2 regions of the Spirillospora sp. NPDC048823 genome follow, and region 2 is predicted to be linked to the other one. Evidence: riboswitches for the same ligand, from Rfam matches in the RefSeq annotation. Region 2 holds a riboswitch; the other holds the start of a gene.

Region 1 (10,265 bases), on a different contig from region 2:
CAGGAGCTCATAACGCCCCGACAACACCCCCACCACACTCTCCCTGCCATCCACCCCCTAATCATGATCAAAACCCCGACGATCCACCAGCCGTACGCGCCGGGTGTTTACTCGCGTTCGGAGAGGTCGGTGCCGGTTCGTTCGAGGACCGGGCTTGCCGTCCGGTCGGAGGTCAGGAAGGCTAGCGCGCCCAGGGCCAGGAGGCCCGTGAAGAAGCCGCTCACCCGGCGGGCCGCCTCCACCTCACGGACGAACCGCCGCCGAAACCCTGGATCTTCCGCGAGCCCGGCCCAGACCACCTTCACCGCGACCGCACGCCCTCCATCCATCCATAGCAAAGAAGAAAAGAGCCCCGGACCACACACCGGTCCGGGGCGCACCTTGGGAAACTCAGATGAGGCCGAGCTTGCGGACGGCGTCGCGCTCCTCGGACAGCTCGTTCACGGACGCGTCGATGCGGGTGCGGGAGAAGTCGTTGATGTCCAGGCCCTGGACGATCTCCCACTTGCCGTTCTCGGTGGTGACCGGGAACGACGAGATGAGGCCCTCGGGCACGCCGTAGGAGCCGTCCGACACGACGGCCATGGACGTCCAGGTGCCGTCGGCGGTGCCGTTCACCCAGGTGTGCACGTGGTCGATCGCGGCGGACGCGGCGGACGCGGCCGACGACGCGCCCCGCGCCTCGATGATGGCGGCGCCGCGCTTGGCGACGGTCGGGATGAAGTCGTTCTCCAGCCACGCCTGGTCGTTCACCGTCTCGGCGGCGTTCTTGCCGGAGATCTCGGCGTGGAAGATGTCCGGGTACTGGGTGGCCGAGTGGTTGCCCCAGATCGTCAGCTTGCGGATGTCGGCGACCGACACCCCCGCCTTCTTCGACAGCTGCGCGAGGGCGCGGTTGTGGTCGAGGCGCGTCATCGCGGTGAAGCGGCCGGCCGGGACGTCCGGGGCGTGCTGCTGCGCGATCAGGGCGTTGGTGTTGGCCGGGTTGCCGACCACCAGGACCTTGATGTCGTCGGCGGCGCCGGCGTTGATGGCCTCGCCCTGCGGCTTGAAGATGCCGCCGTTGGCCTCCAGCAGGTCGCCGCGCTCCATGCCCTTCGTCCGGGGCCGCGCCCCGACCAGCAGGGCCACGTTGGCGCCGTCGAACGCCTTGGTCGCGTCGTCGAGGATGTCGATGCCGGACAGCAGCGGGAACGCGCAATCGTCCAGTTCCATCGCGGTGCCCTCGGCGGCCTTCACCGCCTGCGGAATCTCCAACAGCCGCAGGCGTACGGGTACGTCCGCGCCCAGGAGGTGCCCGGACGCGATGCGGAACAGCAGCGCGTAGCCAATCTGGCCCGCGGCGCCGGTAACGGTAACGGTGACTGGGGTGCGAGTCATGCGTCCTTCTCCTGCTGCTGGTGACCTGGAGCCCGCCGCCGCGCGGGATCTCTCGCCGTCGAGATATTTCCGTGCCACAGGCTATCGCGCACCCCCTACCCGCCATCGCCCAGGTGCACCAACCGGCATGGCGAACACGCGAAAGGCCGCCCCGGACGCATCCGGGACGGCCTTAACCCTGCGTGCGCGGGGAGCACAGCGTCCGGGCGAACTCGCTCACCTCGGGCTGGGGGTCACCCTCGCATCAGCAAGGAGCATTCGCACGAACACTAACAGTGCTGAGAGGCGTATCAGCCGTTGATCTTCTTCTGGAGGTTGGTGTCGAGGGCCTCCAGAAATTCCTGCGTGGTCAAGAAGGGCGTGTCGCGGCCGACGAGGAGGGCCAAGTCCTTGGTCATCTGGCCGCTCTCGACGGTCTCGATGCAGACCCGCTCGACCTGCTGCGCGAAGTTGGTGACTTCGGGCTGGTTGTCGAGCTTGCCGCGGTGCTCGAAGCCGCGGGTCCAGGCGAAGATCGACGCGATGGGGTTGGTCGACGTCGGCTTGCCCTGCTGGTGCTGCCGGTAGTGCCGGGTCACCGTGCCGTGCGCGGCCTCGGCCTCGACGGTCTTGCCGTCGGGGGTCATGAGGACGGACGTCATGAGGCCGAGGGAGCCGAAGCCCTGCGCGAGGGTGTCGGACTGGACGTCGCCGTCGTAGTTCTTGGCGGCCCAGACGAACCCGCCCTCCCACTTGAGCGCCGCCGCGACCATGTCGTCGATGAGGCGGTGCTCGTAGCTGAGCCCCTTGGACTCGAACTCGGCCTTGAACTCGCTCTCGTAGATCTCCTGGAAGAGGTCCTTGAAGCGGCCGTCGTAGGCCTTGAGGATCGTGTTCTTCGTCGACAGGTACAGCGGCATCCCGCGCTCCAGCGCGTACCGCATCGTCGCCCGCGCGAAGTCGCGGATCGAGGCGTCGTAGTTGTACATGCCCATGGCGACACCGCCGCCGGTGAACTTCGCGACCTCCATCTCGATGGGCTCGCCGCCGTCCTCGGGGGTGTAGGTGAGCATCACCGTGCCGGGGCCGGGGACCACGAAGTCGGTGGCCTTGTACTGGTCGCCGTGCGCGTGGCGGCCGATGATGATCGGCTTGGTCCAGCCGGGGACGAGCCGGGGGATGTTGGAGCAGATGATCGGCTCGCGGAACACCACGCCGCCCAGGATGTTGCGGATCGTCCCGTTGGGGGACCGCCACATCTTCTTCAGGCCGAACTCCTCGACGCGCGCCTCGTCGGGGGTGATGGTCGCGCACTTGACACCGACGCCGTGCTCGCGGATCGCGTTGGCGGCGTCGATCGTGACCTGGTCGTCCGTGGCGTCACGGTGTTCCATTCCCAGGTCGTAGTACTTAAGGTCCACATCGAGGTAAGGCAGGATCAGCTGGTCCTTGATGAATTTCCAGATGATCCGCGTCATTTCGTCGCCGTCGAGTTCGACGACCGGGCCCGCTACTTTGATCTTGGGCATGCTGCTGCTGTCCCTTTCCTACACCTGGCCAGCGGTGAGCCCTCACATCCCCGGTGGGCGTGGCGGTGTCGGGCCGCCGGGACACCCCGGACGCAAGGGACTCGGTCCTTGTAAGGCTCAACTGGCAAGGCTAGCCGAGGCGTTCGGGAGGTCTAGACCTGACCCGGCGGTTCCGGACGTCCATGACCGCCCTCACCTGGGGCGACGTCTCCGCCCTGCGGACCGGCCCGGCGTCCGGTGATGAGAAGCTTCACACCGCGCGCCACCAGGGTGAGCAGGATCAGCACCCCGAAGGCGCCCGCGAGGACGAGCCCGGTCTTGTTCATCGGCGGCACGCTCAGCGACACGAACGCGACCATTTCGCCGAGGATCACGAGCGTCCAGCAGTCGATGGACCTGCTGCGGACGGCGAGCGGGCCGAGCTGGGACTCCGGCAGCAGGAGCCGGGCGAGCGCGCCGATGAGCAGCGCGGCCGCCATCAGGCCCGATCCCTTGCGGAAGTAGTTGAAGGCGCAGAGCGTGAGGCCGGCGCCGACGCCGCTGAGCACGATCAGGTAGGGCAGTTGCGCGAGCCAGTGCGGCGCGGCGCCTCTGCCGCGCGGCGCCCTGCGCCTCCGCCGGTGCACCTCGGTGCTCATGGTCCGTCCTCCAGCCCCCACCCGCCGCCATTCAACGGACGAGCTCCGCTCGGCTCACCGTCCTCCAGCCCCCACCCGCCGCCATTCAACGGACGAGCTCCGCTCGGCTCACGGTATCGGCATCCGGGGCTCGGCACGACTCGTCCGGTGGGCCTCTTCCGGTGGGCGGCGTTCGTCCGCCGCCGCACATCGCGGGGATCATCCGCAGGTCCGGGGGTGCCGGGCTTGTCGGACGGGACGGAAAAGTGGGCGGGACGGAAGGGGCCGCAGGGATGCCCGAGAGGCCCGAATGCCCTGCGCCATCGGTGCTACTCGCCAGTAGGAGGGTGTGACGGTGACGCGCCCGGGTAACCCGGCAGACAGGGGTCGCTAACTAGCTGGGAGGACTGCCGTGGAGGGGCCGTTCATGCGGATCGAGGACAGCGGGCTGGTGGTGCCGCTGCGCCCCGACGTGACGACGGTCGGGAGAGGGAGAGGAGTCGACGTACGCCTCGACGACCCGAGTGTGTCCCAATTGCACGCAGAGATCGTCCGACGTGGTCCGTACATCTACGTGGTGGACATGGGCCTGTCCCGTAACGGGACCCGAGTTAACGGCAGGCCGATCGCCCGCCGTGTCCTGGAGGACGGTGACGTCGTCAGCTTCGGCACGGCGCGCTGCCGGATGGGGGGCATCCCCCGTGAGGAGGTCGACCCGGACGTCGAACTGAGGCGTGCCGTCGCACCCGAGCTCACCCGCCGCGAGGTCGACGTGCTGACCTCGCTCTGCCGTCCCGCACTCTCCGACGAGGCGTTCGTGGCCCCCGCCACGGCACGCGACATCGCCGGCGAGCTCGTGGTGACGGAGGCGGCCGTCAAGCAGCATCTGCTGCGCCTCTACCAGAAGTTCCGGATCCCCGAGGGCGCCAACCGGCGCACGCGGCTCGCCAACGAGGTCATCGCCATGGGCCTCGTCCGGCCGCTGCCGCCGGTGCACGTCCCGCAGGGCCGCCCGCCGATGGACGGGCGGGTCCCGGGGGTCCGCGGCACGGCCGAGACCCGCAGGACGGGCACGGGACACGGCCATGCCACCGCCCCGAATCGTGCGGCGCCGAGCGCGGCGGGACGGAGGGCGAGCTGAGATGAACCTGCGGTCGCCCTCTCCGGCAGCGCGACACGAGGGCGATCGCTGAACCGGCCCGTACGGGGCCGCGCATGTGACGGCGCGGCTCCGTCCGGCGCAGTATCGGCGGAGGCCGCCACCGGGGTGCTGGTGGCGGCCTCCGCTTGCCGGGCACGGGACGTGCGTCGCGCCGCGTGTCAGGCGGGCCGCCGCTCGGCGGCCTCCACGACGTTCGCGAGCAGCATCGCGCGGGTCATCGGGCCGACGCCGCCCGGGTTCGGCGCGACCCAGCCGGCGACGTCGCGGACGTCGGCGGCGACGTCCCCGGCGAGCTTGCCGTCCACACGGGACACGCCGACGTCCAGGACGGCGGCGCCCGGCTTGACCATGTCGCCGGTGATGAGGCCGGGGACACCGGCGGCGGCGACGACGATGTCGGCCTTGCGGGTGTGCTCGGCCAGGTCGCGGGTGGCGGTGTGGCAGAGGGTGACGGTCGCGTTCTCGGTGCGGCGGGTCAGCAGGAGGCCGAGCGAACGTCCGACGGTGATGCCGCGGCCGACGACGGTGACCTCGGCGCCCTTGATCGGGACGTCGAAGCGGCGCAGCAGCTCGATGATGCCCTTCGGCGTGCACGGCAGCGGGCCGGGCTGCATGAGGACGAGCCGCCCGAGGTTCGTCGGGTGCAGGCCGTCGGCGTCCTTGGACGGGTCGATCCGCTCCAGGACGCGCTGCTCGTCCAGGCCCTTCGGCAGCGGAAGCTGGACGATGTAGCCGGTGCAGGCCGGGTCGGCGTTCAGTTCGGCGACGGCGCGTTCGACGTCGTCCTGCGCGGCGGTGGCGGGCAGGTCGCGGCGGATGCTCTCGATGCCGACCTCGGCGCAGTCGCGGTGCTTCATGCCGACGTAGGAGTGGCTGCCGGGGTCGTCGCCGACGAGGACCGTGCCGAGGCCGACGGTCACGCCGCGGTCGCGGAGCGCCTCGACGCGTACCTTGAGGTTCGAGCGGATCTCGGCGGCCGTGGCCTTGCCGTCCAGAATCTGTGCCGTCATGCGTTCCTCCGCGTGGGGTCTCACCAGGGCCCGGGCCCGGCTTGGAGCCCGGCCGCCATGGGGTCCCGTCCACCCAGGCGCGCGGTGTCCGGACTGTCGTTCGCTCCCCGGTGGTGATCCACCTTGACCGCGCCAGTCGCGTGAAGAATCCATGGTATCCGGCCCACCCGCGGCCGAGTGGCACGCGGAAATCAGCGTCAGGTGGCTCTGCCGGGTACCGCCCCCGTGCTTTTAGCGTGATCCGCATGAGTCATGGCACGCGTCACGAATGGTTCGAGCGCCCCGTCCTGAGCGGGCGGTACGTCCGGCTGGAGCCGCTGTCCCCCAGGCACGCCGAGGGGCTGTTCGAGGCGTCCAAGGACCCCGCCGTCTGGACGTGGCTGAGCGAGCGGCAGCCCGCGACCGCGGACGACATGTGCGCACTGGTCGGCAAGGCCCTCGCGCGCCACGAGAAGCGCTTCCAGCTTCCGTGGGCGCAGATCGACGCGCAGACCGGGGAGGTCGCCGGGATGACGTCGTACTACGAGGTCACGCCGTCCCATCGGGCACTGTGCATCGGGCACACCTGGCTCGGCGCGCGGTGGCACCGGTCCGGTGTCAACACCGAGGCGAAGCTGCTGCTGATGGGACGCGCGTTCGACGAGCTGGGCGCGATCCGGGTCGGCTGGCACACCCACGCGGGCAACGGGCGGTCACGTGCGGCGATCGAGCGTCTCGGGGCGACGTTCGAGGGGATCCACCGCAAGCACCGGATCCGGGAGGACGGGTCGATCCGCGACACCGCCGCCTACGGGATGACGGACGACGACTGGCCCGCCGCGGCCGAGGCGCTGCGGGCGCGGCTCCGCTGAAACACCCGCCATCCGTCCGGGGCCGCCGGGTCTTCGGGGTCGGTCAGTCCTCGGAGGAGCCCTGCCGCCAGGCGATCAGGCGGTCGGTGCCGTGCCAGCCGAGCTGGGCGGCGAGGACCGCCGCGAGGAAGGCGGCGAGCAGGCCGATCATCTGCCGAGACTCCATCAGCAGCGTGTCCGCCCGGTAGACCACGCCCAGCATGAGCGACAACAGCACGTCCATGGCGCCAGCCCTTCAACAATGGAACGGTCGCGCCGGAGTCAAGAAGCGGTCATGAGGCGCGGCCCAGCCGAGGCTACCCGCACCGAACCGGGAAGGCGACGACTCAAACCCGATGCGGCGGTGTTCTCCGCCACACCGGGTCCGCGCCCGATCAGCGCCCGATCAGCGCCCGACCAGCGGGGCTGCTCAGTGGAAGAAGTGGCGCACGCCGGTGAAGTAGAGGCTGATTCCGGCCTTCTCCGCGGCGGCGATCACCTTGTCGTCGTTGACGGACCCGCCGGGTTCCACGATCGCCCGCACACCCGCCTCGGCGAGCACCTCAAGGCCGTCCGGGAAGGGGAAGAACGCGTCGGACGCGCCCACGGCGGACGCGGCCCGCTCCTCCCCGGCCCGCGCGACCGCGAGTTTGGCGGAGTCGACGCGGTTGACCTGGCCCATGCCGACGCCGACGGTGGCGCCGTCCGCGGCCAGCAGGATCGCGTTGGACTTCACCGAGCGGACGGCCCGCCAGGCGAACGCGAGGTCGGCGAGCACGGCCTCGTCCGCGGCGGGGCCGGTCTTCAGCTCCCAGGTGGACGGGTCGTCGCCGGCGGCGTCCACGCGGTCGACGCCCTGCAGCAGGACACCGCCGTCGATCCGCCGGTACTCGGCCTGGTTCGCGGGGCCCTGCGGGCAGCGCAGCAGCCGGATGTTCTTCTTGCGGGTCAGGACGTCGAGGGCGCCGTCCTCGAACGCGGGCGCGACCAGCACCTCGGTGAAGATCTCCGCGACCTGCTCGGCCATCGCGACGGTGACCGGCCGGTTCACCGCGATCACGCCGCCGAACGCCGACAGCGGGTCGCAGGCGTGCGCCTTGCGGTGCGCCTCGGCGACGTCCGCGCCGACCGCGATGCCGCACGGGTTGGCGTGCTTGATGATCGCGACGGCGGGTTCGGTGAAGTCGTGGGCGGCGCGGCGGGCGGCGTCCGCGTCCACGTAGTTGTTGTACGACATCTCCTTGCCGTGCAGCTGCTCCGCCCCGGCGAGACCGCCGCCGGACGCGTCGGTGTAGAGGGCGGCGCGCTGGTGGGGGTTCTCGCCGTAGCGGAGGACGTTCGCGCGCTCCCACGTCACGCCGAGGAAGTCGGGCCACTGCGCTTGCGCGGCCGTCTCGTCCGGCGCGTAGCTGCTCGCGAACCACGACGCCACGGCCACGTCGTAGGACGCGGTGTGCGCGAAGGCCCGCGCGGCCAGGCGGCGCCGCTCCTCCAGCGTGAAACCGCCGCCCTTCACGGCGTCCAGGACGGCGCCGTAGGCGGACGGGTCGACGATGACGGAGACGCTCGCGTGGTTCTTCGCGGCGGCGCGGACCATCGTCGGGCCGCCGATGTCGATCTGCTCGACGCACTCGTCGGGCCTGGCGCCCGAGTCGACCGTGTCGGCGAACGGGTACAGGTTCGCCACGACCAGGTCGAACGGCTCGACGGCCAGGTCGTCCAGCTGCTGGAGGTGGTCCTCTTTGCGGCGGTCGGCGAGCAGGCCCGCGTGCACCTTCGGGTGCAGGGTCTTGACCCGGCCGTCCAGGCACTCGGGGAACCCGGTGAGCTTCTCGACCCTCATCACCGGGACGCCGGCGGAGGAGATCCGCCCCGCCGTCGACCCGGTCGAGACGATCTCCACACCCGCCTCGTGCAGGCCGCGGGCCAGCTCCTCCAGCCCGGTCTTGTCGTACACGCTGATCAGCGCGCGCTTAATCGCCACCCGACTCACCGGCCGAGCTCCCCTCTTCATCGGACGAACCACTCTCGGACGCATCACCACAGGTCCTGCACTTCATCGAGACCCGCCTGCCGTGCGCGGTCCAGCCGTCGCGGGCGAGCCGTCCGACGACGTCGACCAGGAGCCGGCGCTCCACCTGCTTGATCCGCTCGTGCAGGGAGTCCTCGTCGTCATGCCGGCCCACGGGAACGGTCTCCTGGGCGATGACGGGTCCGGTGTCCACGCCTTCGTCGACGAAGTGAACGGTACAGCCCGTCACCTTCACGCCGTACGCCAGGGCGTCCCGTACGGCGTGGGCGCCGGGGAACGACGGCAGCAGCGCCGGATGGGTGTTGACCGTCCGGCCGCCGAACGCGGCCAGGAAACGCGGCCCGAAGATCTTCATGAACCCGGCGGAGACCACCAGGTCCGGTGCGTGCTCGGCGACCGCCTCCGTCAGCGCCGCGTCCCATTCGTCGCGAGACGGGAAATCGGGGATGCGGACGGTGAAAGTGGGCAGACCTGATCGTTCGGCGCGGGCGTTTCCGCCGGTATCGGGACGGTCCGCTCCCACGGCCACCACTTTCGCCCCGTAGGCTGGATCCGCGCACGCGTCGAGCAGCGCTTGTAGGTTGGTCCCCGCGCCGGAGACGAGGACGACGAGCCGGGCGGACACCATGACTCCCTGGTGGACGGTGGGGTTGTGTTCGGGCCACCACGAAGCCTATCGGGCCAGTTCGGCGCACCCGGAAAGCAGACCACGCGGAGAGCGGACCACGCCGACATCCGCCCCAGGCCAGGAGGAACGAACGTGAGCGAGCAGCCGGGCCCTCCGGCCCCGCCCGAAGACCGCCCCGACGGGCGGCCGGCGGGGCAGCCGCCCGCGGGACCGCCCAAGTCTCGGCAGACCGGCTGGCGGGCACTGTGGCTCGGCGGCATCGCGCTGCTGACCGCGTTCTTCTTCTACCCGCTCGGCCTCGTGCTGGGCATCGCCGCGCTCGTCGTGGGCATCCGGGCCCGCCGGGCCGCGCGGCGCGGGGGCGACGCCGCCCCCGGCGCCGTCCCGGGCATCGTGCTCGGCTCGGTCGGCCTGGTGTTCTCGGTGCTGTCGGTCTCGATGACGGTGTTCCTGTGGTCGGAGCTGAGCGGCTACCAGAACTGCCTCAGCACGGCCAACACCGGCGCCGACAAGCAGTCCTGCCGGGACGAGTACTACCCCAAGATCGAGGACAAGCTCGGCCTGCCGCGCGGCAGCATGGACCAGTACGGCGACCTGCTCTGACCGCCGGCGGGCGCTAGTCGTCCCGTTCGGGCTCTTCGCGCAGGACGTAGATGGCGCCGCCGCGGTTCTCGGTACGCCCGGGGTCCTCGCGAGGGAGCGGGACGGGCGGCTCCCCCGGGCCGGGCTCGTCCGCCGGGCCGCCCATGCCGGCGGGGTCGACCGGATCGTCCATGAGGTGGCCTTCGACGACGACGGTGCCGTCGCTCGGCGGCGGCAGCGGCGGTTCCGGCTTCCGCCGGGGCCGCTCTTCGGCCAGGTCCGGCAGCGGATCCGCCTTCCGGCGGGCGGGACGGCGCGGCGCGAGGACGGGATCGGCCTCCTCGAACTCCAGCGGATCCGGCGCGTACGGGGCCCTGGGCGCGGGCCGGGGCGCGCTCTGGTGGTCACCGGGGACGGGCGCTGACAGCGGCACGGGCGCAGGAGCCCTCCGCGCACGCCGCGCCGGGCTCTTCTCCGGCCGTTTCCTGGAGCGCTTCCCGGGCTTGGACGCCGCGC
Region 2 (10,265 bases):
CGATCACGATGATCTGGACGGGGCGGGCCGGGTCGCGCCCCTTGCGCAGCGCCGTCAGCGTCGCGGCGAGCGACGGCCCGTCCGGGTCCTCGTTGCGGCCGTCGGTGAACACCAGCACCGTGTTGATCATTTCGGGCCGGTGGGTCTCGCGCATGTACCGGACCGCGGCCAGCAGCGTGTCGTAGAGGCCGGTGTCGCCGTCCGGCTTCGGGCGCAGCGACGAGAGGGTGCTGAGGATCCGCTGGCGGCGGGTCGTCGAGCCGATCCGCCGGCCGAGCGGCCCCATCGGCACGGTCTCCCGCCAGTCCCGGTCGCCGTCCATCCGCGTGGAGAACACCCACTGGCCGAGTTCGGTGTCGTCCGGTTGCAGCGCCAGTCCCCGCTGCGACGCCTGGGCGATCGCCTGAAGCCTGGTGAGGCGGGTACCGGGGACGGGCAGGGCCATCGACCCGGACAGGTCGATCACCGACAGCATCCGCGAGCTCAGCGCCAGCCGCGCCCACGCCTGCGCGACGCGCCGGACCTCCGCCGCGCCCGGAGCCGGCAGGCCCGGCGGCTGCCACGCCTTCACCCCGTCGGCCGCGGCGAACGCCGCCGGCGGCTCGCCGTCCGGGTCCCGGAACCCGTGCGCGCGGAAGACCTCCCGGGCCCGGTCGGTGCGCAGCGCCCGCGCGAACAGCCGAACCGCCGGCCCGTCGTCGACCAAGGCGAGCGGGAAGTCCAGGGACAGGGTGCCGTCACGGGGATAGACGGCCTCCGCCGGGACCGGCGGCGCACCGTGATTGTGAGCCCACACCGCCTGCTCGGGCGTCAGCAGAATCGGGACCCGCCCGTCACCGCCTCTCTCGAACGCGGCGAACTGCCCCCGCACATCCGGCGCGGTGCTCTCCCGCACCGAACGCGCGAACGCCGCGAAGGACCCCTCCGACTTCCGGTAAAGATCGTGGACGATCAGCAGCGACATCATCCCCGCACCCGTGCGGGCCGGGTCCGCCGGCGTCAGCCGGAAGGACCGGGAGCCCTCCGACCCCGGCACCGACGCGCTCAGCAGATCCCCCCACGACCCGTTCACCCGGCCCGCCTCCTTCCGGGGGAGCGCCGCCACCAGCGGCGAACGCGCGAGAGCGCCGCCCACGACGACGGGCGGCCGCTCGAGCATCCGCAGCCAGAGCGACGAGTCCGGGACCCACACGTCCGGCAGCCGGACGCCCGCGTCACGCGGAATCCGCCCCGCCAGCAGCGCCTGCACCCCGGCAGGTCCCGAGGCCCGCACGGCGACCCGCACGCACTTCCCACCGGCGCTGTGCTCCCGCCGGTTGAAGTCCGCGCCCACCGCCGACACCGCACCGGCGATCTCCGGTGCGACCGCGACGTCCAGCCTGAGCACGGGGCCGGAACACCCCCGGACCTCCGACAACGCGTACACCGAACTGCCGAGCACCGCCGCCAGCGCCACCCCCGTGACCGCGGCGACCCGCCTCGCCCGCCCCCGCGTGCGCGGACCCTTCCCGCTATGTGATCCACTCAAGGTCGACCTCGACTCCCCGCCCGGCGGACACCCGCGCCAGAAACTGTGAGCCGCCAATTGTCGGGGCATCCCGGCCCCGACCGCATCGGCGAAATCGCCTGCTTGTTTTGCATTTCCCTTGGCGGTCGGGCCCTGGGGGCCCTCCCTTCGGCGGGAACTGCGGTGCGATCGCTGCATCGCTTCGGCTCGCCTTGCGGCTCGCTGCGCGATCAGGTTTCTCGCACGCTCGAAACCTGCCTTCGGACACGATCGCGATGGTCTGGGTCGTTGCGGGTTGAGGTAGTGGCTGGTGCCGCTGGCACGGTGGTGTTCGTTGCAGTGGTCGGGCTGGCGCCCGTGTCGACGGGCCTGGCCATCGTCGTCCTCGGAGAGCGGATGTCGGCGCCGGTCGCGGCCGGGTCGCTGCTCCTGCTGGGCGGGTTGTTCGTCGTCTCGTTCCGGCGCGGCCACCGCGCGGGCGGGCCGCCGCTCGGTATGATGGCGCCCACGCGACTGGCGCAGTCAAGGTGGAGACGACCACCGGGGAGCGAAAGTAGTCCGCACACCGCGCGCCTGGGTGTACGGGTCCCCTTCGCCGGGGCGCCCGAAGTCCCGGCGCGAACAGCGCGGAGGCTCACGATGCACGAACCGGCCGTAACCCGTCTGCAGGCCCAGGACCCCGAGATCGCCGGGCTGGTGGAGGCCGAGGCCCGCCGCCAGTACGAGAAGATCCGGCTGATCGCCTCGGAGAACTACGTGTCGCCGGCCGTCCTGGAGGCCACCGGCAGCGTCCTGACCAACAAGTACTCCGAGGGCTACGCGGGCAAGCGGTACTACGAGGGGCAGCAGAACGTCGACCCGATCGAGCTGCTGGCCATCGGCCGGGCGAAGGAGCTGTTCGGCGTCGAGCACGCCAACGTCCAGCCGTACTCGGGGTCGCCCGCGAACCTCGCCGTCTACATGGCGTTCCTGGAGCCCGGCGACCCCGTGATGGGCCTGTCGCTGCCGATGGGCGGCCACCTCACGCACGGCTGGTCGGTATCGGCCACCGGCAAATGGTTCGCCCCGGTCCGGTACGACGTGCGCGCCGACACCGGGCGCGTCGACATGGACCAGGTCCGCGACCTGGCGCTCAAGGAGCGGCCGAAGCTCATCTGGTGCGGCGGCACCGCGATCCCGCGGACGATCGACTTCCCGGCGTTCGCCGAGATCGCCCGTGAGGCCGGCGCGGTGCTGGCCGCCGACATCGCGCACATCGCGGGCCTGATCGCCGGCGGCGCGCACCCGTCCCCGGTCGGCCACGCCGACGTGATCACCACGACCACGCACAAGACGCTGCGCGGGCCGCGCGGCGCGATGATCATGTCGACGGCCGAGCACGCGAAGGCGATCGACAAGGCCGTGTTCCCCGGCCTGCAGGGCGGCCCGCACAACCACACCACCGCCGCGATCGCCGTCGCGCTGCGGGAGGCCGCGCAGCGGGACTTCCCCGGCTACGCGCGGCAGATCGTCGCGAACGCCAAGGCCCTCGCCGCGGCGCTGCTGGAACGCGGCTACGACCTGATCTCCGGCGGCACCGACAACCACCTGATCCTGATCGACCTGACGAGCAAGGGCGTCGCGGGCAAGCCCGCCGCGCAGGCCCTCGACCGCGCCGGGATCGAGCTGAACTACAACGCGGTCCCGTTCGACCCGCGCAAGCCGTTCGACCCGTCCGGGCTGCGGATCGGCACCGCCGCGATCACCACCCGCGGGCTGCGGGAGGCGCAGATGCCGCAGGTCGCGGCCTGGATCGACGAGGTCGTGCAGGCCGCCGCCAAGGACGACGAGACGGTCGCCCTGCGGGTCGCCGGCCAGGTCCGCGAGCTTCTCGCGTCCTACCCGATGCCCGGCTGGACGTCCGCGCCCTAGGCGCCGCGCAGGATCGTGATCATGCGCCAGGCTTCGGGGCCGGTGAGGGCCACGGTGTCCGCTCCGGTCCCGAAGTCGCCGTACTGCGCCACCACCTCCAGGCCGCCGGCCAGGCGGATCGCGGCGTCGAGTTCGGTGGCGGTCCAGAAGCGGTAGGGGACGACGTCGCGCAGGACGCGCACACCCCCCGCAGTGACGCCGCCGTTGCCGGGGGATCGGGGGCGTCCGTCCGCGATTGCTTCGTCGTCGCCGGTGATCGTCATCGTGACGTGGTCGTCGGCGATCTGCGTCACCGGGTCGAGCCGGTCGCCCGGCTCGCCCCAGCGCACGCTGGCGTGGACGCCGCCGCGTTCGACCGTCCAGCCGGTGCTGACGGTCGGTTCGTCGCCCAGCCGGTCCCGGGGATGTGACATCTCCACGATGTACAGGCCGCCGGGGGACAGGTGCGCGGCGACGCGGCGCAGGTGCGCGACGAACGCGTCCAGGGTCATCAGGTGGGACGTGGAGTCGAGCATGGTCGCGATGAGGTCGAACCGGCGGCCCAGATCGAACCGGGTCATGTCGTCCTGGACGACCTCCACCTTCACGTCCGCGCGGGTGGCCTCGCCGGCGGCGTAGGCGCACATCCGCGGGTTCAGGTCGAGGGCGGTCGCGGCCGGGCCGCGGCGGGCGAACTCGCGGGCGTGCTCGGCGGGCCCGGCGGCCAGCTCCAGCACCGTCGCGGGCGCCGTGTCCCGGCCGGGCCCCCGGTGTTCGGCGTACCAGGCGAGCAGCACGTCCACCTCGGCGGACACGTCGCGGAACGAGCACGCCAGCTCGTACGCCCAGGGATCGTCATAGATGCCGGTCACCCGGCCATCCTGCCAGCGTGCCGGGGCCGGCCGGGCGGCCGTCCAGCCGCAGCCGGATCTCCACGACGGCGGGGTCGGCGGTGCGCCGGGTCCGGCCGCCGAGCGAGGTCAGCAGGCGCCTCATCCGCGCGTTCTCGCTCAGCGCCGTCGCCCGCAGTTCCACCACGCCGCGGTCCCGGCCCAGGGCGATGAGCAGGCCCGCGAGGGCGCGGCCGAGGCCCCGGCCCTGCCAGCCGTCCTCGACCAGGAACGCGACTTCGGCGGCGCCCGGGTCGAGGACGTGGATGAGGTGCGCGAGGGCGAGCAGCGACCCGTCCGGCCCCTCGGCGACCAGCGTGAGGCCGTACGCGGGGTCGCAGAACCGCTCGATCGCACGCTGCGGCGGGAACGGCTTCGGGCTGAAGTACCGCATCCGGCGGCTGTCGAGGGAGGAGCGCTCGTGCAGGGCGCGGACGGCGTCCGCGTCGCGCCGCCGGATCGGCCGGACGACGACGCGCGTGCCGTCGCGCAGCACGACGCGGTGGGACGCGGGACGCCGCGGTCCGGCGGGCAGCGCGGCGCGGACCAGCGCGTCCGCCCGGGCCGCCTCGGTCGCGGTGAACGGCAGGCCGAACCTGCGGAGCCGGACGGCGCGCCCCCGTCCCACCGGGACGGTGAGGACGCACGCGTCTGTTTCGTCCCGCCTTGTTTCGCCCCGGCCGGTTTCTCCCCGCCTGGTCTTCCTCTGGCTGGTTTCGTCCCGTCCGGGGGTGGTCCATGACGATTCGTTGGCGCGGAGCAGTTCACCGAGGACCGCGGGCACGGCGTGCGGCTCGGTGCGCAGCCGGGACGCCAGGACGAGGACGCGGGTCGGTTCGTCGACCAGTTCGTGGGGGCGGGCGGGCAGCACGGCGGTGCGGATCCCGCCGGCCGCGCCCAGCGTCTCGGCGAGGTCGCGCGCGTCGGCGCCGCCGTGCGGGACGTCCACGATGAACTCGTCCACAACGCCTTCGGTGTCCATCTGGACGGACAGGCCGAGGATGTTCGCGCCTCGCCGGCCGAGTGCGGCGGTGAGCAGGGCGAGGCGTCCGGGCCTGTCCTCGATCGCGGTGCGGATGCGCAACAGCGGCATTGGAACGTTCCCTTCACGGGGCCGGGTGCCCGTTCGTCTCCGGTGCGGTCGGCGACCAGGTTCGCCGACCGGTGTTACGCGACCGCTACGTCACGGTGTGCCAGGGGTTTCACATACCGGACGGGGACTTGAGCGGCCAGGGCGGACCGCCTACCGTGCGGTGAGTGATCGACCCCGTGACCGGTGAGCCTGTCAACGACCGACCTCCGCGCGGTCCGTCCACGACCCGGCTCCCCCTGCTGCTCCCCGGCTCGCTCAGCGACGAGCAGCGAACCGTCTACGAGGCGCTGACCGGCGGCCCGCGCGCCACCGGCCGCACGCCGCCGTTCGGCATGGCCGACGACTCGGGCCGCCTCCACGGCCCGTTCAACGCGATGCTCTACAGCCCGTCCGTGGGCCTGCCGCTGCAGGACCTCGGGGTCGCCCTGCGCTTCCGCACCGCGTTCACCAAGCGCGAGCGGGAGATCGCGACGCTGGTCGTGGCCGCGCACGTCCGGTCCGACTACGAGTGGTACGCGCACGAGCGGATCGGGCGCCGGGCCGGGCTCGGCGACGACGAGATGGACGCGCTGCGCGAGGGCCGCGCCCCCATGCTCGCCGACGTCCGCGAACGCGTCGTCTACGAGGCGACGCGGCAGCTCGCCGCCGAGAACGACCTAGGCGACGCCGTGTTCACCGAGGCGGTGGCCACGCTGGGGCGCACCGCCGTCGTGGAGCTGGTCACCCTCGTCGGGTACTACAAGGCGCTGGCGCTTCAGCTGCGCGTGTTCCGGGTGGGCGTCCCCGACGGGGAGACCCCGCCCGGGTGGCCCGCCGAGGGGGACGCCGCCGCGGAGGACGGGGATGTCTGAGGTCCTGCGCACGGTCCGGCTCGTCCTGCACCCGGTGGCGATGAGCGACCACGGCGCGTTGCTGACGCACTGGACGGGCCCGATCGTCCGCCGCCACCTGTTCGACGACCGGATGATCTCCGCCGTCCAGGTGGCGGAGATCATCGACGCCAGCGAACGGGACTTCGCCACCGAGGGCTACGGCCTGTGGGTGATGCGCCCGGCCCGCTGGCCCACCGGGATCGACACGGCCGGGATCGACACTGCCGGGATCGACGGGGCCGCGGCGGGTGAGCCGCTGATCGGTGTGGCGGGGCTCAGCCACCACGACGGGCCGCTCGGGCATGGCCTGGACGTGGAGATCCTCTACAGCCTGGAGCCGGACCGGTGGGGCCAGGGCCTGGCGGCCGAGGCGTCCCGCGCGGTGCTCGACTACGCGTTCGGGGTGGTCGGCGTGCACCGGGTCACCGCCGAGATCGACACGGCGAACCCGGCGTCGGCGGACATCGCCCTGCAGCTCGGGATGCGCCGCCGGCCGGACGGTCCGGGCGGCCCCGACGGCGCGGCCTACTATGCGGCGGAGCGCTCCCGCTGGATCGGATCCCGCCGCATCGTCGACGCCGTCCCCTGAGGGCGCCCGCCCTGCGCCGCCGGCATCAGGGCTGGACGAGTCGCTGGACGTCCCCGTACGAGGGTGCGGGCGGCCCGCCGTCCTCGCCCGTGACGCCGAGGGCCGCGGTGACGGTCGCCTGGAGCGCCTTCCGGAACAGCAGCGAGCCGGTGCTCAGGCGGTGCACGCCGAGGCGGGCCATCCGCGAGTACTCGGTCTTGCCCGGCATGAACAGGACGTTCAGCGGGATGTCGGTGACGTCGAGAACGGCCTTGATGTCGGCGTCGTCGACGATTCCCGGGACGAAGATCCCGTCCGCGCCCGCCTCCGCGAAGGCGCGGGCCCGCCGCAGGGTCTCGTCGCGGTCCGGGTCGCCCAGCCAGAACGTGTCGGTGCGGGCGTTCAGGAACACGTGCGGCGCGGCCCGTTTCACCGCGGCGATGACGGTGGCCTGGTGGTCGAGCGGCGTGAGGGTGCCGTCGGACCGCCCGTCCTCCAGGTTGATCCCGGCGATCCCGGACGAGGCCAGCTCGGTGACGAGCCCGGCGACGTCCGCGGCCCGGGTGGAGAAGCCGCCCTCGATGTCGACCGTCACCGGCACGGGCAGGCGGGACAGGACGCGGGCGAGCGCGAGGGTCTCCTCCCGGGTGTCGCCCGCCGCGTCGGTCTTCCCGGCCGCCGCGGCGACGCCGAGGCTGGTCGTCCCGATCGCGGGGAACCCGGCCTCGACCAGGGCCGCGCCGCTCGCGAAGTCCCACGCGTTCGGCAGGACCAGCGGACGGTCACCGTGGTGCAGTTCGCGGAAGCTCACCGGCCGCCCTCCGTCGCGTGCGGGACCGCCTCGACCACGCCGGCGGCCAGTCGGAGCGCGTGGCCGCGGCCGGGGCACGGCCGCCGGCCCGCGCCGAACGTCAGATGGGGAGGTTCCCGCCGGTCGGCATCGAAACGGCCGGGCCTCTCGAACACGCCGGGGTCGCGGTTGGCGGCCCGCACATCCAGCGTCACGGCGGTGCCCCGGGGGATCGCGCGGCCGTTCAGCCGTGCGCCTTCGGCGGCGACGCGGCGCATGACCGGGACGGGCGGGTCGAACCGCAGCGTCTCGGCGACGACCCGGCTGGCGGGCCGGCCGCGCGACTCCGGGCGCCGGGCGTACGGCAGTGCCGCGCGGACGAGCGCGGCGGTCGCCTCGCACGCCTGCACGAGGACGGCAATGCGGCCCGCGATCCGCTCGTCCGGCCCGGGGCCGAGGAGCCGGACGAGTGTCGCGACGGCCGCGTCCGCACCGTCGCGCCCCTCGCCGGTGAGGTACCCGGACGCCGCGAGGGGAACGGCGTGCCCCAGGGTGCCGAGGTCGGTGACGCCGAGCGCCTCGCCGAGCACGAGGACCGGTACCAGCTCGGGGTCGTCGCCGGCCAGGACGCGGTCGCGGGCGCGGAGCCGCAGGCGATCAGGGTCGATGGCGTCCAGTTCGTCCACGACGATGGAGCGGCGCCGTTCATGGTCGGCGCCCTCGCTGAACCGGCACACCGTCTGGCGGAGCCACGCCAGCGAGTGCGGCCGGGCGTCGCCCACGGCGGGCGGGACGGTGAAGCGGGCGTCGCTCAACACGACGATGACGTCGGCGTGGCCGGTGACGACCAGGTCTGTGTTCTCCACGTCCCCGAATCTAGGGACGGTTCGTTTCACCGCCGGTCGAAGTGTCCGCCGCGCCATGCGGGGAGGGGGCGGCGGCCCACCGCCACGTCGAAGGCGGCGCGGGCGAGCAGCCGTGTCGAGTCGAGCGTCGGCAGCGGCGAGTCGGCGGGCGTCACCAGCAGCGGGATCTCGGTGCACACGAGCGCGACGGCGTCGCAGCCGCGTTCGGCGAGCCGCTCGATGATCCGGACGTACCGCCGGCGCGAGTCGTCGGTGAAGACCCCGTTGACCAGTTCCTCGAAGATGATGCCGTTGACGGTCTCCCGGTCGCCGGCGTCCGGAACCTCGGCGGCGATGCCGCGCGCCTCCAGTTCGCGGGGGTAGACGTGGCCGTCCATGGTGTAGCGGGTGCCGAGGACGCCGACGCGCGTCCTGCCGTCGCGGGCCGCCTGGTCGGCGACGACCTGCGCGATGTGCAGGCCGGGCACCGCCAGGTCGTCGCCGGGCCGTTCGAGGGCCAGGTGCGCGGTGTTGTCCGGGCAGACGAAGAAGCCGGCGCCCGCCGCCGCGAGCCGCCGGACGCTCTCGGCCAGCGTCGCCCGGATCGAGTCGTGGTCTCCGGCGTCCCAGGCGGGCATGCTCCGCGCCAGCGCGATGAGGTCGAGCGTCACGTCGGGATGGTCGTCGGGGCCCAGCTCCCGGAAACCCTCCTGGCAGAAGGTCCGGAAGCACAGTGCCGCGCCTTCCGCGCTGTGGGCCAGGATGCCGAGATGCTCCACGTTCCGCTCCTGTTCGATAGTGCGCGCAGCCCGTTCTGAGCGCTCGACCAGCCTGCCACGCCCCGCGGTCATCCCCGCCGGACACCCCGCTGGAGCACGTCTAGGCGAGCAGGGACGTCAGGGGGGCCAGGTCCTTCATCGCGGCCAGGTCGCGGGTGAGGTCGGCGATCCGGTCGGCCTGGGTTTCGGGAACGCGGCGGACGGCGTTCAGGCAGAACTTCGCCGCCAGTTCGCCGGACGACAGCGGGTTGCCCGGCCCGCCCCGGTTGGCGTCCACCCGTTCCTCCAGCAGCGTGCCGCCGCGGGTGAGGACGCGCAGGACGGCCGGGAACTGGTGCGGGAAGATCTCGTCGCAGCGGGCGTCCGGGACGCAGCGCACCTTCGCCGCCAGGGCCAGCCGGCCGGCGTCGGCGGCGGCCGCGTCGGTGAAGTCCTCGTGGAACACGCCGAGGCCGCCGCCCCCGAGGAGCGCCGCGGCGACCGTGTAGGGTCCGGAGAACGCCGCGTGGTACCCCGACCTGGGACGGATCTTGTCCTCGCGGGGTTCGCCGATCGTGCGCAGGACGGGCGTCGGCGCGCCCAGTTCGATCGACTCGATGTCGGCGGGGTCCAGCCCGCGGGCGCGCAACCGTAGGGCGGCGTCGATCCCGGCGTGGGTGAAGTGGTTGCACGGGTACGGCTTGAAGAAGACGCCGGGCAGTTCCCAGTGCTCGCCCAGCCCGGCGGTGAGGGCGTCCAGGTCGACCCGGTCGCCGCAGAACGCCTGGAGGAGGCCGAAGCGGCCTTCGAGGACGGTGGGCGGGCCGGTGATGCCGGTCCGGGCGAGGCCGGCGGCGGTGACGGCGGCGTGCGCGGCCCAGCCGCAGTGGATCCGCTTGACGGTGCCGCCGGTGCGGTTCGCCTCCAGGATGCCCGAGCCCATGCTGGCGGCGATGCCCATCGCGTCCGCGATGCCGGCGGCGTCCAGGCCGGACAGCATGGCGGCGGACGCGGCGGCGCCGACCGCACCGCAGATGGCGGTGGCGTGCTGC

Evidence for each region. Region 2 has a riboswitch for ZMP and ZTP ahead of glyA (serine hydroxymethyltransferase). Riboswitches for the same ligand answer to the same signal wherever they lie in the genome.
Region 1: linked by a shared signal. The riboswitch ahead of ACGFK0_RS15670 (bifunctional methylenetetrahydrofolate dehydrogenase/methenyltetrahydrofolate cyclohydrolase) and the one ahead of glyA (serine hydroxymethyltransferase) in region 2 are both predicted to bind ZMP and ZTP.

The regions. Positions count from the first base shown of each region.
Region 1 covers NZ_JBICUT010000006.1:3,207-13,471, forward strand. The annotation lists gene ACGFK0_RS15640 (protein kinase) at 1-54, opposite strand, end outside; gene ACGFK0_RS15645 (hypothetical protein) at 108-329, opposite strand; gene ACGFK0_RS15650 (malate dehydrogenase) at 391-1,380, opposite strand; gene ACGFK0_RS15655 (NADP-dependent isocitrate dehydrogenase) at 1,671-2,888, opposite strand; gene ACGFK0_RS15660 (DUF3017 domain-containing protein) at 3,041-3,526, opposite strand; gene ACGFK0_RS15665 (FHA domain-containing protein) at 3,933-4,646, shown strand; gene ACGFK0_RS15670 (bifunctional methylenetetrahydrofolate dehydrogenase/methenyltetrahydrofolate cyclohydrolase) at 4,826-5,677, opposite strand; ZMP/ZTP riboswitch at 5,742-5,827, opposite strand; gene ACGFK0_RS15675 (GNAT family N-acetyltransferase) at 5,923-6,528, shown strand; gene ACGFK0_RS15680 (hypothetical protein) at 6,572-6,751, opposite strand; gene purH (bifunctional phosphoribosylaminoimidazolecarboxamide formyltransferase/IMP cyclohydrolase) at 6,938-8,500, opposite strand; gene purN (phosphoribosylglycinamide formyltransferase) at 8,481-9,167, opposite strand; gene ACGFK0_RS15695 (hypothetical protein) at 9,300-9,770, shown strand; gene ACGFK0_RS15700 (DUF6350 family protein) at 9,784-10,265, opposite strand, start outside.
Region 2 covers NZ_JBICUT010000005.1:399,896-410,160, reverse strand. The annotation lists gene ACGFK0_RS15375 (substrate-binding and VWA domain-containing protein) at 1-1,528, opposite strand, end outside; ZMP/ZTP riboswitch at 2,007-2,093, shown strand; gene glyA (serine hydroxymethyltransferase) at 2,147-3,418, shown strand; gene ACGFK0_RS15365 (class I SAM-dependent methyltransferase) at 3,415-4,269, opposite strand; gene ACGFK0_RS15360 (GNAT family N-acetyltransferase) at 4,253-5,380, opposite strand; gene ACGFK0_RS15355 (carboxymuconolactone decarboxylase family protein) at 5,545-6,231, shown strand; gene ACGFK0_RS15350 (GNAT family N-acetyltransferase) at 6,224-6,841, shown strand; gene ACGFK0_RS15345 (isocitrate lyase/phosphoenolpyruvate mutase family protein) at 6,867-7,631, opposite strand; gene ACGFK0_RS15340 (cytochrome P450) at 7,628-8,476, opposite strand; gene ACGFK0_RS15335 (aspartate/glutamate racemase family protein) at 8,503-9,234, opposite strand; gene ACGFK0_RS15330 (MmgE/PrpD family protein) at 9,335-10,265, opposite strand, start outside.